Regions from separate parts of the Nocardioides sp. NPDC054178 genome, predicted to be linked through region 1. Evidence: predicted binding sites of a transcription regulator. Region 1 holds the regulator's gene; each other region holds the start of a gene.

Evidence for each region. Region 1 encodes LexA, which represses DNA repair genes until DNA is damaged. Its sites were predicted from a motif close to TCGAACANNTGTTCGA; they were not measured.
Region 2: a site for LexA is predicted at 1,738-1,753, ahead of recA (recombinase RecA). Genes of this name have one in related genera too.
Region 3: a site for LexA is predicted at 2,408-2,423, ahead of ACZ6WN_RS08560 (alpha-ketoglutarate-dependent dioxygenase AlkB). Genes of this name have one in related genera too.

Annotation. Positions count from the first base shown of each region.
Region 1 is NZ_JBVJKY010000001.1:1,011,130-1,015,517, reverse strand. It holds gene nrdR (transcriptional regulator NrdR) at 1-83, opposite strand, end outside; gene ACZ6WN_RS04920 (hypothetical protein) at 482-1,393, shown strand; gene ACZ6WN_RS04915 (LysM peptidoglycan-binding domain-containing protein) at 1,508-1,900, opposite strand; gene lexA (transcriptional repressor LexA) at 2,083-2,850, shown strand; gene ACZ6WN_RS04905 (alkaline phosphatase D family protein) at 2,948-4,388, shown strand, end outside.
Region 2 is NZ_JBVJKY010000009.1:275,271-279,658, forward strand. It holds gene ACZ6WN_RS27080 (DUF305 domain-containing protein) at 1-325, opposite strand, end outside; gene ACZ6WN_RS27085 (hypothetical protein) at 379-825, opposite strand; gene ACZ6WN_RS27090 (DUF4396 domain-containing protein) at 985-1,698, shown strand; gene recA (recombinase RecA) at 1,947-3,005, shown strand; gene ACZ6WN_RS27100 (regulatory protein RecX) at 3,064-3,777, shown strand; gene ACZ6WN_RS27105 (phosphoribosyltransferase) at 3,774-4,274, shown strand; gene ACZ6WN_RS27110 (GNAT family N-acetyltransferase) at 4,298-4,388, shown strand, end outside.
Region 3 is NZ_JBVJKY010000002.1:390,840-395,227, forward strand. It holds gene ACZ6WN_RS08540 (MFS transporter) at 1-769, shown strand, start outside; gene ACZ6WN_RS08545 (DUF4031 domain-containing protein) at 885-1,142, opposite strand; gene ACZ6WN_RS08550 (hypothetical protein) at 1,217-1,567, shown strand; gene ACZ6WN_RS08555 (GntR family transcriptional regulator) at 1,584-2,297, opposite strand; gene ACZ6WN_RS08560 (alpha-ketoglutarate-dependent dioxygenase AlkB) at 2,444-3,055, shown strand; gene ACZ6WN_RS08565 (hypothetical protein) at 3,069-3,509, opposite strand; gene ACZ6WN_RS08570 (AAA family ATPase) at 3,699-4,388, shown strand, end outside.

The sequences.
Region 1 (4,388 bases):
CGGCGCCGGATCTGGCCACCGTCCTCGGCCACGCGGGAGTCGAGCACCTTGGTGTCGCTGTGTCGGCAGAACGGACAGTGCACGGTCGAGCCCCTCTCGTGAGACCTGTGGATCCAGGCCGTCTCTACGGCGGCCCGAGCCTGTGGAACCTGTGGATATGAGCGTGAGTCCCTGTGGAACAACACCCCTGTCGCTGTGAACCATCCGTCCGTTCATGTGAACTAGATGTGGATAACTACAGCGGTGTAACTACTAGATGTAGTGGTAACCGTACGCCCGCCCCCACGACGATGCAAGCGAGGGTCGGGTTTACCCGCGTGTCCGGCGTGTCGCCGGTCAAACACCGAAAGATTCCGGTTCAGCGGCGCCGGACTGGCCCGGATGGGTAAGAATGGCCCCCGTGACAAACATCTCCGGAGGAAATCGCGTCGGGTCGCGGAGAGGCACGCGCCCCAGAAGCGGTCCCCGGCCACCGTTCATCTTGCCTGCGATCGCGACACTGGCCTTCCTCATCATCTGGGGAGTGCTCGTGTGGGTCGCCGTCGGTTTCGGGGCCGACGCACGAGGAGGCGATTCCGGCGCCTGGGCGAAGCTCGCCATCGCGGCGGTCGTGGCAGTCGCCTGTCTCTTCCTGACCTTCACCTTCGCCGGGAAGGCCTGGCGGGCCCTCACCGGCGCCCCGACGACGCCACCCGCCGACGACTACGCCGGCAGCCACTCCAACGCCTACGTCGAGGAGCAGGACTACTCGGACCCGGCCTACCCCGACCAGACCTACCCCGATCAGACCTACTCCGATCAGGCCTACCCGGAGCAGGACTACTACGGCACCGGCTCCTACGGCTACGACGACACCGGCTCCTACGGCCGGCACAGCTCCGACACCGGGAGCCAGCCGCCCTACGGTGACACCACGAACCGCTCGGCCTACACCGACACCGGCTCCCAGTCGCCCTACGGCTACCCCGGCAGCGACCAGGGCTACGGCACCACCGGAAGCCGAGCCGCCTACGGCGCCTCGGCCTACCAGCCGCCGACCAGCCCGCCACCCGCCCAGCCCTCCTACTACTCCAGCCCGCCGACGCCGACGTCGACGCCGCAGAGCACCCCGAGGTACGCCTCGCCCGGATACACCACGGACAGCTACCCGACCCAGCAGACCGGCTCCGCGCCGTATCAGTCGGGTGCCTATCCGGCCCCGGCCGGCTACGGCCAGACCGGCTCCCGGGCTCGACTGACCGAGGATCCCGCCGCGACCCAGGCGATGCCCACCCAGCGCCAGCCCCAGGACCCGCCGGTCCAGCCGGACGACGAGTGGCCGCCGCGGCACAGCACCCGCAACAAGCAGTGGCCGCCGGCCGAGCCAGACACCCCCTACCGCGGGCGCCACTGACCCGGATACGCGAGAGTGCTGCAGACGCTTCCCATCGTCTGCAGCACTCTCACTCTTTCCCCGGTAGCCGGCTGCCAGGGGTCGAAGGAGCAGCCGGACATCTGTGGCGGCGCCCTACGGCGCGGTCGGGATGATCAGCGTCTGCCCGGACACGAGCATCGAGGACTCGAGAGAGTTGAGCTCCTTGATCGTCTGCTCCATCTCCCGAATCGAGGCGTCGGTCCCGGCGACGGCCTTCGAGGAGATGTCCCAGAGCGTGTCGCCATCGCCGACGACCATCGTGTGGGCGGCGGGGGCGGGGCCACGAAATCCGGCATCGGTGCCGGCACCGTTCTCCACCGCGAACGCCACCCGCGCCCCGATCAGCGCGATCCCGAAGAGCACGACGAGCGCGAATGCGAACACGACGACTCGTCCGCGACGGGTGAGCCGCACGGTCGAGCGGCGCACCTCCCGCACCTCGCGGGGCGGCTCGGCAACGGGCAGCACATAGACGGTTGCACTCATCTCACGGCCTCCTGGTCACAAGTCGCTCGATCACGTGTTCGATCGAGCACATGTTCGAAGGTAGATCACGTGTTCGAACAACGCAAGTAGCGACCCCAAGAATTTTCGAACGCCGACACGCGCTGCCCACGACGTCGAACAAATGTTTGATGTCGTGGTGCCAGAGGGACTAATGTGGTGACATGACCACGCAGAAGACAGGCACCGGATCAGGCGGTTCGAAGAAGAGCCGCGTCCGCGAGCTGCCCGACGGGCCGCCGGACGCGACCGGGCTCACGCCGCGTCAGCAGCGCATCCTCGCTCACCTGCGCGACAGCATCGAGCAGCGTGGCTACCCGCCCAGCATGCGCGAGATCGGTGCCGCGGTCGGGCTGACCAGCACCAGCAGCGTCGCCCACCAGCTCCGTGCCCTGGAGCAGCGTGGTCTGATCCGCAAGGACCCGAAGCGGCCGCGCGCTCTCGAGGTCTTCCTTCCGGAGGTGATGGCCCACCGCAAGGCCATGTCCGGCGAGGAGGCCGAGGCTACGGTCACGGCCGAGGCCGACATCAACCCCAACCCCGCCGCCGCCATGGTTCCCCTGGTCGGGCGGATCGCGGCCGGTGGCCCGATCCTGGCCGAGGAGACCTCCAGCCAGCAGAGCGTCGAGGACGTCTTCCCGCTGCCCAAGCAGCTGGTCGGCAACGGCGACCTCTTCCTGCTCTCGGTCTCGGGTGACTCGATGGTCGACGCGGCCATCTGCGACGGCGACTTCGTGGTCGTGCGCCAGCAGCCGACCGCCGAGAACGGCGAGATCGTGGCCGCGCTGATCGACGGCGAGGCGACGGTCAAGACGCTCTCCCGCAAGGACGGCAAGGTCTGGCTGCTGCCGCACAACGCTGCGTACGAGCCGATCGACGGCACCCACGCGAGGATCCTCGGCAAGGTGACGGCGGTCCTGCGCAGCCTCTGAGTCCCGTGTCACACCTCCCGGAACCAGTCCGGGAACACTGCGTGAACTGCAGCCGCCGGCCCATGACGGGGCCGGCGGCTGCGTCGTTCGCTCCAGCGTGACCCAGACGCAGATCGACCGCCGCACCCTCATCGCCGCCGGGCTGGCGACCGCCGCCGGAGCCGTCGCTCTTCCCGACCCAGCCGAGGCCGTCAGCGGCTCGCTCAACCACTTCCAGCACGGCGTCGCCTCCGGCGACCCGCTCCCGGACCGCGTGGTCATCTGGACGCGGGTCACGCCGACGGAGGACGCGACCCCGGGGTCCGGGCAGGGCGAGCAGGTCCTGGTCCGCTGGGAGGTCTCGCCCACCGCCGACTTCGACCGCATCACCGCGAAGGGATCCCAGCAGACGGGTCCCGACCGCGACCACACCGTGAAGCTCGACGTCACCGGCCTGAGCCCGCAGAGCTGGTACTACTACCGCTTCACCTACAACGGCCAGACCAGCCGCGTCGGCCGCACCCGCACCGCGCCGGCCGCCGACGCAGCCCCGGAGAACGTACGTTTCGGGGTGGTCTCCTGCTCCAACCTGCAGGCCGGCTGGTTCGCGTCCTATCGCCACCTCGCCGCGCGCGAGGACCTGCACGCGATCATCCACCTCGGCGACTACATCTACGAGTACGCTCCCGGCGAGTACGGCTACGGCATGGCCAACGAGGACGTCCGGCCGCACGAGCCCGCCCACGAGCTCCACACGCTGGCCGACTACCGGATCCGGCACGCGCAGTACAAGCGCGACGTCGACCTCTCCGCCGCCCACGCCCGGCTGCCCTGGATCGTCACCTGGGACGACCACGAGTCGGCCAACGACGCCTGGCTGCTGGGCGCCGAGAACAACGAGCCCGGCGAGTACGACTGGATCGACCGCAAGACCAACGCCAACCAGGCCTACGACGAGTGGATGCCGATACGTGTCGACGCCACCGCCGTGGTCGAGACCGCCGGCCATCTCCACGACCGCATCTACCGGCGGCTGCGGTTCGGCACCCTGCTCGAGCTGAGCATGCTCGACCTGCGCTCCTACCGCTCCGAGCAGGTCGCCCGCACCGACCTCGCCGGGGTCGACGACCCCGACCGCACCATCACCGGCGACGAGCAGCTGGCATGGCTCAAGGACGGGCTGCTCACCGACGCCCGGTGGAAGATCGTCGGCAACCCGGTGATGATCGCGCCGGTCACCTTCGGCGCGCTCCCGAAGAGCCTGATCGCCCCGGTCAACGACGTCACCGGCCTGCTGCCCGACAACGGCGTCGCCTACAACGTCGACCAGTGGGACGGCTACACCGCCGACCGCACCGAGCTCTTCGAGCACATCCGCGACCACGCGATCACCGACACCGTCTTCGTCACCGGCGACATCCACTCCGCGTGGGCCTGCGACCTGCCGTACGACTCCGCCGTCTACCCGCTCGGCAGGACCGCCGGCGTCGAGCTCGTGGCCACCTCGGTGACCTCGAACAACCTCAAGGACATCCTCGGTGCGCCGCGCCGCACGGTCA
Region 2 (4,388 bases), on a different contig from region 1:
TCGAGGGGACCTCCTCGCCCCACTCCTGGAGCCAGCCGGACATGGTCTCGATCTCCGGGCTCTGGGCCGCCCGGATCGCGTCGGCCAGCTCCTGGACCTCGGGCTCGAGGTCGCGGTCCATGGTCAGGTCGACCATCGACATCGCCTGGGCGTGGTGCTGGATCATGTCGGTCGCGAAGGCGACGTCGGCCTTGTTGTGCTCGGTCTCCGAGAGCTCCTGGGGCTTCGCGGACTCGTCGCCGCCGCCACAGGCGGACAGCGTCAGCAGCAGGGCCAGGCCGGCCGCCGCCCAGGTCGTGCGAATCAGGGGGTGGTGCGTACGCATCTGTTGTTTCTCCTTGTCACGTGCTGTTTTCGGGGTCCATGGAAGAGGACCGCTCAGCACCTGATGACGGAGAACGCCCACTCCGGCGGCGGGCCGGTCGCGGGATGCGTGCGGAAGGGTGTGGACCCGGTGGCCCGGGACCGGAGGTGGGAGTGGGCGAACCACCAGGCAGGCGTACGCCGCCACAGCGCGCTCAGCAGCAGCGCACCCGCCGCGATCAGGAACGCGGCGCACAGCATCATCGCCGTGCGTCCCTCACCGCCGGGGTGTCCGGGGTGTCCGGCGTCGTCGGCTGTGTCGTCGTCGGTGTAGTCGGCGGTGTCGTGGGCTGCGTGGTCGAGGGCGTGGGTGTGCCCCACGTGGGCGGCGGGCAGGCTCATGGTGCCGTGCTCGCCGTCGGTGCCGGTGCCGTGGAGGCTCAGCGCATGCATGGCCAGCAGGCCGGCAACCGTGACGATCGCCGCGGTCAGCAGACCGGCGCGCACGAGCGCCCGGGTCATCCGCCTGCGTCGCGCCGCCGTCCACACACAGCACACCTTAGGGAGTCGCTCACGGTTCGACAAAGCGGGCCATCGACCTGATATCTCTTGCGGTCGTATACCCCCATGGGGTATGAATTGAGGAGTAGGAACACCGATCGGATCGAGCAAGGGAGCGACATGACGTCGCATGACGAGCACGTGCACGCCGGACACGACCACGCCGGGCATCAGCACTCGATGCACGAGGGTCACCAGGGTCACGGCGACCACTCCGGGCATTCCGGGCACGGCGGGGTGAACGCGATGGCCGCCAGCGCCACGCTGCACTGCCTCACCGGGTGTGCGATCGGCGAGATCGCCGGGCTGATGATCGGCACCGCGGTCGGCCTCAGCACGGGGTGGACGATCGTCCTGGCCGTCACGCTGGCGTTCGTGTTCGGCTACGCCCTCTCGACCCTGCCGCTGCTCAAGTCGGGTGTGGCGCTCGGTGCGGCGCTGAGCGTCGTGCTCGCCGCCGACACCCTCTCGATCGCGACGATGGAGCTGGTCGACAACCTGGTCATGGCGCTCATCCCCGGGGCCATGGACGCCGGGCTGGTCAACGTCGTGTTCTGGGTCGGGATGATGATTGCCCTCGCGGTCGCCTTCGTGGCGGCGTTCCCGGTCAACCGCTACCTGCTCCAGCGGGGCAAGGGACATGCGCTCACGCACCAGTACCACGGCGCGGAGCCGGTCCAGGAGGGCGTACGCCGCTTCATTCCTGCCTTCTCCAGCGGTGCTCTGGCGGCGGTGATCATCGCCTTCATGCTCGGTGGCCTGTCGGTCGCCATCGCTGACGAGATCGGCGGCGGCCCGGACGCGGCCGAGCAGGTGGAGATGCAGGGTCACTGAGGATCCGGCGACCTCGACACGCCCGAACAGGTGTTCACATCGAACGCTTGTTCGGGCTAGTGTGTGGTAGTAGGTGGAGCGTGGTTCGTGCTATCGCCCAGGCAAAAACCGGGTCGTGAAACACCGTGCCAGAGGGTCCCGTTCAAAACTGTCGGTGGTCCCGTCTAGCGTCTGCCTTGATGACGACGAAGACACGTGGACAAGCGGCAGGCAAGGGGAAGAAGTCTGCCCCTCAGGAAGGAAAGAACATGGCGGCAGGTGATCGCGAGAAGGCATTGGACGCCGCTCTCGCCAACATCGAGAGGCAGTTCGGCAAGGGCTCGGTCATGCGGCTGGGCGATGAGACCCGGGCTCCGCTGGAGGTGATCCCGACCGGCTCGATCGCGCTCGACGTGGCGCTGGGCCTGGGCGGTCTGCCCCGCGGGCGGGTCGTGGAGATCTACGGTCCGGAGTCCTCGGGTAAGACGACGGTCGCCCTCCACTCGGTCGCCAGCGCGCAGCGCGCCGGTGGCATCGTGGCCTTCATCGACGCGGAGCACGCGCTCGACCCGGAATACGCGAAGAACCTCGGTGTCGACACCGACGCCCTGCTGGTCTCCCAGCCCGACTCGGGTGAGCAGGCCCTGGAGATCGCCGACATGCTGATCCGCTCGGGTGCGCTCGACCTGATCGTCATCGACTCCGTCGCGGCGCTGGTGCCCCGGGCCGAGATCGAGGGCGAGATGGGCGACAGCCACGTCGGCCTCCAGGCTCGACTGATGAGCCAGGCGCTGCGGAAGATGACCGGTGCGCTCAACAACTCCGGCACCACCGCGATCTTCATCAACCAGCTGCGCGAGAAGATCGGCGTGATGTTCGGCTCGCCCGAGACCACGACCGGTGGTCGCGCGCTGAAGTTCTACTCCTCGGTGCGCCTCGACGTGCGCCGGATCGAGACGCTCAAGGACGGCACCGACATGGTCGGCAACCGCACCCGCGTCAAGGTCGTGAAGAACAAGGTGGCCCCGCCGTTCAAGCAGGCGGAGTTCGACATCATGTACGGGAAGGGCATCTCCCGCGAGGGTGGCCTGATCGACGTCGGTGTCGAGGCTGGCCTGGTCCGCAAGGCCGGCGCTTGGTACACCTACGAGGGCGACCAGCTCGGTCAGGGCAAGGAGAACTCCCGCAACTTCCTCAAGGACAACCCGGATCTGGCCAACGAGCTGGAGAAGCGGATCCTGGAGAAGCTCGGGGTGGTGCCGACGGTCGACGCCCCGGCCGACGGCGAGGCGCCCGTCGCCGAGCCTGCCGGCGTCGAGGACTTCTAGACCAGTCTGACCAGTGGCTTCGTCGAAGCGTGACCGCTCGTCCACCCAGGATCCCTGGGTGGACGAGCGACCCGCGCCCGACTGGCTGGGGGACGTTTCCCTCGGCGTCGAAGCCTGGGCCGGCAAGACCCCGCTGGTCGAGCCCTCGCCCCCGTCGGTCGAGCCGTCGTCGCGACGAAGGAGCGACGGCGTGTCGAGGCCAACACGGTCCCGTTCGCGCAACCCCCGCCCAGCAGACCCAGCAGACCCCAAGAACGATCCCGAGCCCGACCACGAGGCGATCGCCCGCAAGATCCTTCTCGACGCCCTGACCGGCCAGGCGCGCAGCCGCAAGGAGCTCGCCGACAAGCTGGAGAAGAAGGAGGTTCCGGCGGCCCTCGCGACCCAGCTGCTGGACCGCTTCGAAGAGGTCGGCCTGATCGATGACGAGGCCTTCGCCAGAGCCTGGATCGCCAGCCGACAGCCCGGAAAGGGCCTGGCCCGACGCGCCCTGGCCCAAGAGCTGCGCCGCAAGGGCATCGACGACGACGTGGCCCGTGACGCGCTCGACGAGATCGATCCGGACGACGAGCGTGAGGCCGGCCGGCGGATGGTCCGGCGCAAGCTGCGCTCCCTGGAGCGCTTCGACGACCAGACCAAGACCCGGCGTCTGGTCGCGATGCTCGCCCGCAAGGGATACGGCGCCGGTGTGGCCTACGGCATCGTCCGCGAGGAGCTCGCTCTGGCCGATGACGATGGTGGCGACGGTCTCGTGTCAGAATCCGATCTGTGAGTGAGCAGCAAGAGCGCGAGATCCTGACCTACGACCTCTTCGGCACCGCAGTGCGCGAAATCGCCCAGAAGGTCGTCGACAGCGGCTACGAGCCCGACATCGTGCTCTCCATCGCCCGCGGCGGCCTGGCCCTCGGGATGGGCCTGGGCTACGCCCTCGACGTGAAGAACCTGTCCGCGGTCAACGTGGAGTTCTACACCGGCATCAACGAGCGTCTCGACGTCCCGATCATGCTCCCGCCGACCCCCGCCGCCGTCGACCTGACCGGGATGAAGGTGCTCATCGCCGACGACGTCGCCGACACGGGCAAGACCCTGGAGATCGTCCACGACTTCTGCGAGGGCCACGTGGCCGAGGCCCGCACGGCGGTGATCTTCGAGAAGCCGTGGACGGTGATCAACGCCGACTACGTCTACAAGAAGACCGACCGCTGGATCGACTTCCCGTGGTCCTCCCAGCCGCCGCTCGTCGACCGCCGTGGCGGCCAGGCCCACTGACTCCTCACGGCTAGCCTGGGTGCATGTTCACGCCGGTCGCCGTCCACACCGGGACCCACCGTCTCGGCGGCGTGACGCGCCCGGGGGAGAGCTGGGCATCGGCGGCGACGAGGA
Region 3 (4,388 bases), on a different contig from region 1:
CGGCACGTCCTGGGCGTTGCTGCTGATCCAGTGGCTCGGGATCGCGGCGGCGGTCGTGCTGTGGCTGCTCAACCCGATGATCACCGAGGGCGAGCCGACCGTTCCGGGCGACGCCGTCCCCAGCGACGCCGGCGTCCCGAGGCGCCGCTTCGGGCTCCCCTCGTGGGTGAACCCGGGCGTGATCCTGCTGCTCGCCGGAACCTTCACCGCCTCGCTCATCCTCATCGCCGAGGACCTCGGCACCGTCGCCGCGATGCGCGACTTCGACCGGACGGCCCTGCTCGGGCTCGTGATGGCGATCTGGGCGCTCGGCTCGCTGCTCGGCGCGCTCATCTACGGCGCCCTGAACCGCCACCCCTCGACCGCGGTGATGCTCGTCCTGCTGGGCGCGACGACGGTGCTGACCGCCTTCGCGTGGGGACCGATCTCCTTCGCCGTCCTGCTCCTGCTCAGCGGCTTCTTCTGCGCACCGACCCTGACCGCGGCGCTCGAGGCGATCACCAGCAGCGTCCCCTCGACCGTACGCGGCGAGGTGATGGGCTGGCACGGCTCGGCCATCACCCTCGGCAGCGCCGTCGGCGCCCCCACCGCCGGATTCGCCATCGACCTGATCGGCTGGCAGGGCGGCTTCGTCCTCGGCGGCGGCCTCGGCCTGCTGATCGCGGCAGCCATCTGGCTCACCACCCGACGGATGTCCACCCCAGCCGAGACGACTGAGCGAGGTCGAGCGGCGAGCTTGCTCGTCCGCTCGCGCCGAGCGAGGGAGTAACCGCGCGAAGCGTGGAGGCGTCACTCCCGCCGGGCGAGAAGTCAGCCGCGTCGGCCGAGTAGCCACCGCGGTGACGCCTCGGCCGACGTACGTGACGCTTCGGCCGGCGGGGCGGCTAGCGGGGTTTGCGGCGGCGCAGACCCGCGGCGAGAAGAGCGGAGACCAGGGCTCGGGAGGTGACCTCGACGGCACCCGCGGCGACCATGTCGTCGTAGGCCTCGGCCGGTACGTCGTAGTGATCGCGGTCGAAGCCTCGGGGCGGGATGCCCATCCGGCTCGCGAAGGCGTGCAGCTCCTCGTAGGAGGTGTCGCTGGCGAGGTGGGACCACATCCGGCCGCGGCTGGGTACGTTCGGCGGGTCGATGAGGATCACGGGGCATTCTTACCGGGTCCACCCTGGAGCAGCCTGAACCCACCGCCTTGACCGGTCGGCAAGAATGGTCCGTGATGAACACGACAGTGCTGTTCGAGGCTCGGGCGAGGGTGCTCCATGACCTCGACGCCCGCGGACTCGCCGGTGCGGCAGCCGTCTCGGCCCTCGAGGACGCGATGACCGAGCGCGGCTGGTGGGTGGACCAGTGGCCGGAGGGCAAGGCGTACGTCGCCGGCCTGGTCGCCCAGGACGTGCAGGACCTGCTCTTCGACGGCGAGGCCGCCGCGCGCTGGCCGGTGTGCACCACCTGTCCGCCCGAGTCACCGGTGCACTCGCTCCACATCACCCCCGACCTGGGAGGCCCGGACCCGATCTGGGTCTGCGAGGAGAGCGGCGACGTGGTCGCACCGCTCGGCGACCTCTGAGTCGGCGGCCGGCCCCTCAGGAAGGGCCGAGCTGAAGGTGCAGCGCGTAGCGGTCGGCACGGTAGACCGAGCGGCACACCTCGACGTAGCGGTCCCCCGCGACCGACTTGCGCTGCCTGCGGAGCACGGGGACGCCGACCGAGAGGCCGAGCAGGGTGGCCTCCTCGATGTTGGCCACGTCGGCACGGAAGGTGTCGTCGACCCACGACGGCCGCATCTGGCGGCTGCCCAGCTCGGCGTAGAGGCTGGCCGGCGCGGCCCGCTCGAGCATCCCGGGCACGATCGTCTCGTCGAGGTAGACGTCCTCGATGCAGATCGGCACCCCGTCACCGCGGCGCAGACGGCGCCAGTGGACGACGGCCGCACCCTCCTGGATGCCCAGCGCGCGGGCGATCGTGGGCCCGGCCTTCTCCCGGCCGAGCAGCAGCGTCTCCGAGGACGCCTGCATCCCCCGGCGGGCCATCTCCTCGCTGAAACCGAGCACCGGGCTCGCCGCCCGCGGCGGTCGCGCCACGAAGGTGCCCCGGCCCGGGATCCGGACCAGCAGACCGTCGGCGACGAGCGCGTCGAGCGCCTGCCGCACGGTGGCTCGGGCGACGCTGAACTTCTGGACCAGCTCGCGCTCTGAGGGCGCGGAGGCACCGGGGCTCTCGCCGATGACCAGCTCCCGGACGTACTCCCGGATCTGGACGTGCTTGAGCGACCGCTCTCCCTCGACCGACCGGACCATGAGCTGAGCGTAGGTCTACACCTCGCGTACGTCCCGAGTTTGGTCAAGTTGTGACATTGCAGCGAGATGAGGCAGCTCGGCTGCAACGAAATGACGATGTCCGATCTCAGTAGAACACATGTTCGATCGCGAGGTACGATGAAGGGGTGGACTTCCAGGGAACCCTCTTCGCCCCCACCGACGACGAGACCACCGAGACGACCTACGAGCGGATCCATCTGGACCGTGGCGCCTGGGTGGACATCTCCCGAGCCTGGCTGCCTGATCCCGACGACGTCTTCGCGGCGCTGGTCAGCGACGTCCCGTGGCGCGAGGAGCGCCGGCAGATGTACGACCGCATGGTCGACGTACCCCGGCTCCTGCACACCTACGGCCAGGGCGACCCGCTCCCCCACCCGCGGCTCGCCGAGGCCCGCGGCCGGCTGACCGCCCACTACCTGCCCGAGCTGGGCGAGCCGTTCGTGACCGCGGGCTGCTGCTACTACCGCGACGGCCACGACTCGGTGGCCTGGCACGGCGACAAGATCGGCCGGGGCCGCACCCACGACACGATGGTCGCGATCGTCTCGGTCGGCGACCCCCGCCGGCTCGCGCTGCGCCCCCACGGCGGCGGCAAGGGGATGAGCATCGAGATGGGCCACGGCGACCTCGTCGTCATGGGCGGCTCCTGCCAGCGCACCTGGGAGCACGCCATCCCCAAGGTCTCCTCCGCCGGCCCCCGGATCTCGGTCCAGTTCCGCCCCCGCAACGTCTTCTGAGGCGGGTCCCGGATCAGCCGAAGGGCCGAATGCTGAGCATGCCGGTGCGCCGGTAGTTGGCGACCGCAGCGCTCATCCTGGCGATGAACGTGGCCAGCACCTTGAGCCCGCTCGCGTACTGGCGCCTGCTCGCACGGGCGAGGAAGGCTGCCTCGTACGTCTGTACGGCCCGCAACGAGCGCCCCATCAGCTGGCCCTCGATCTGGTTGAAGTAGCTGGTCACGCGCGGGGTCCGCGCCTGCCACGCCTTCCTCGTGCGGTGCGAGGAGAGATAGGCCCTCTCGGCCCTCAACGAGGAGGTCGCCGACTCGATCGCCGCGATGCTGATCCGGATCGGAGCGGCAGCTTCTGCCGGCGCCGGGGTCGAGGCGACGACGGCACCGATCGGCGCCAGCCCGGCGACCAGCGCCAGTGCAACGATCGACGTACGCAGCCGATAGGGGTGGTGGGGCACGACAAATGTCCTTTCCGAGGAACTCTGGGCTCATCATGGTGGCGCCTCCCACGACCTCCACGAACCCGTACCGCTCCCGTACCCGGACCTGCCGGAGCCCGATATCACCGGTCCTGAGGCGGCCCCCAGATGCGTTCCGTACGCTGGTAGGAAAGGATGGGATCGACAGCCGACGCCTCTGGAGCCGCCTTGACCACCACCGCACCACCCCTCGCCCCGCCATCCGCCGAGGAGATCGCCCGGGCGAAGGAGATCGTCGGGCGGGTCAGCACCGCCTTCAGCAGCCGTGTGGTCGGCCAGGAGCGGCTCAGGACGGCGCTGCTGATCGCGCTCCTCTCGGAGGGTCACGTGCTGCTCGAGAGCGTGCCCGGGCTGGCGAAGACCCTCGCTGCGAGCACCCTGAGCCAGACGGTCAAGGCACAGTTCTCCAGGATCCAGTGCACCCCCGACCTGCTGCCGAGCGACATCATCGGCACCCAGGTCTACGACCAGCGCAACCACGAGTTCGAGACCCAGCTCGGCCCGGTGCACGCCAACTTCGTGCTGCTCGACGAGATCAACCGATCCTCGGCCAAGACCCAGAGCGCGATGCTCGAGGCGATGCAGGAGCGCCAGACGTCGATCGCCGGCCACATCCACCCGCTGCCACGCCCGTTCATGGTGCTCGCCACCCAGAACCCGATCGAGGAGGAGGGCACCTACGTCCTCCCCCATGCCCAGATGGACCGGTTCCTGCTCAAGGAGATCGTCAACTACCCCAGCGAGGGCGAAGAGCTCGTCGTCCTCGAGCGCATCGAGGCCGGCACGCTCGGTCCCGACCACGAGGTGACCCGTCCGGTCGCCGACCCCGACGACGTGATCTGGCTCCAGGAGCTGACC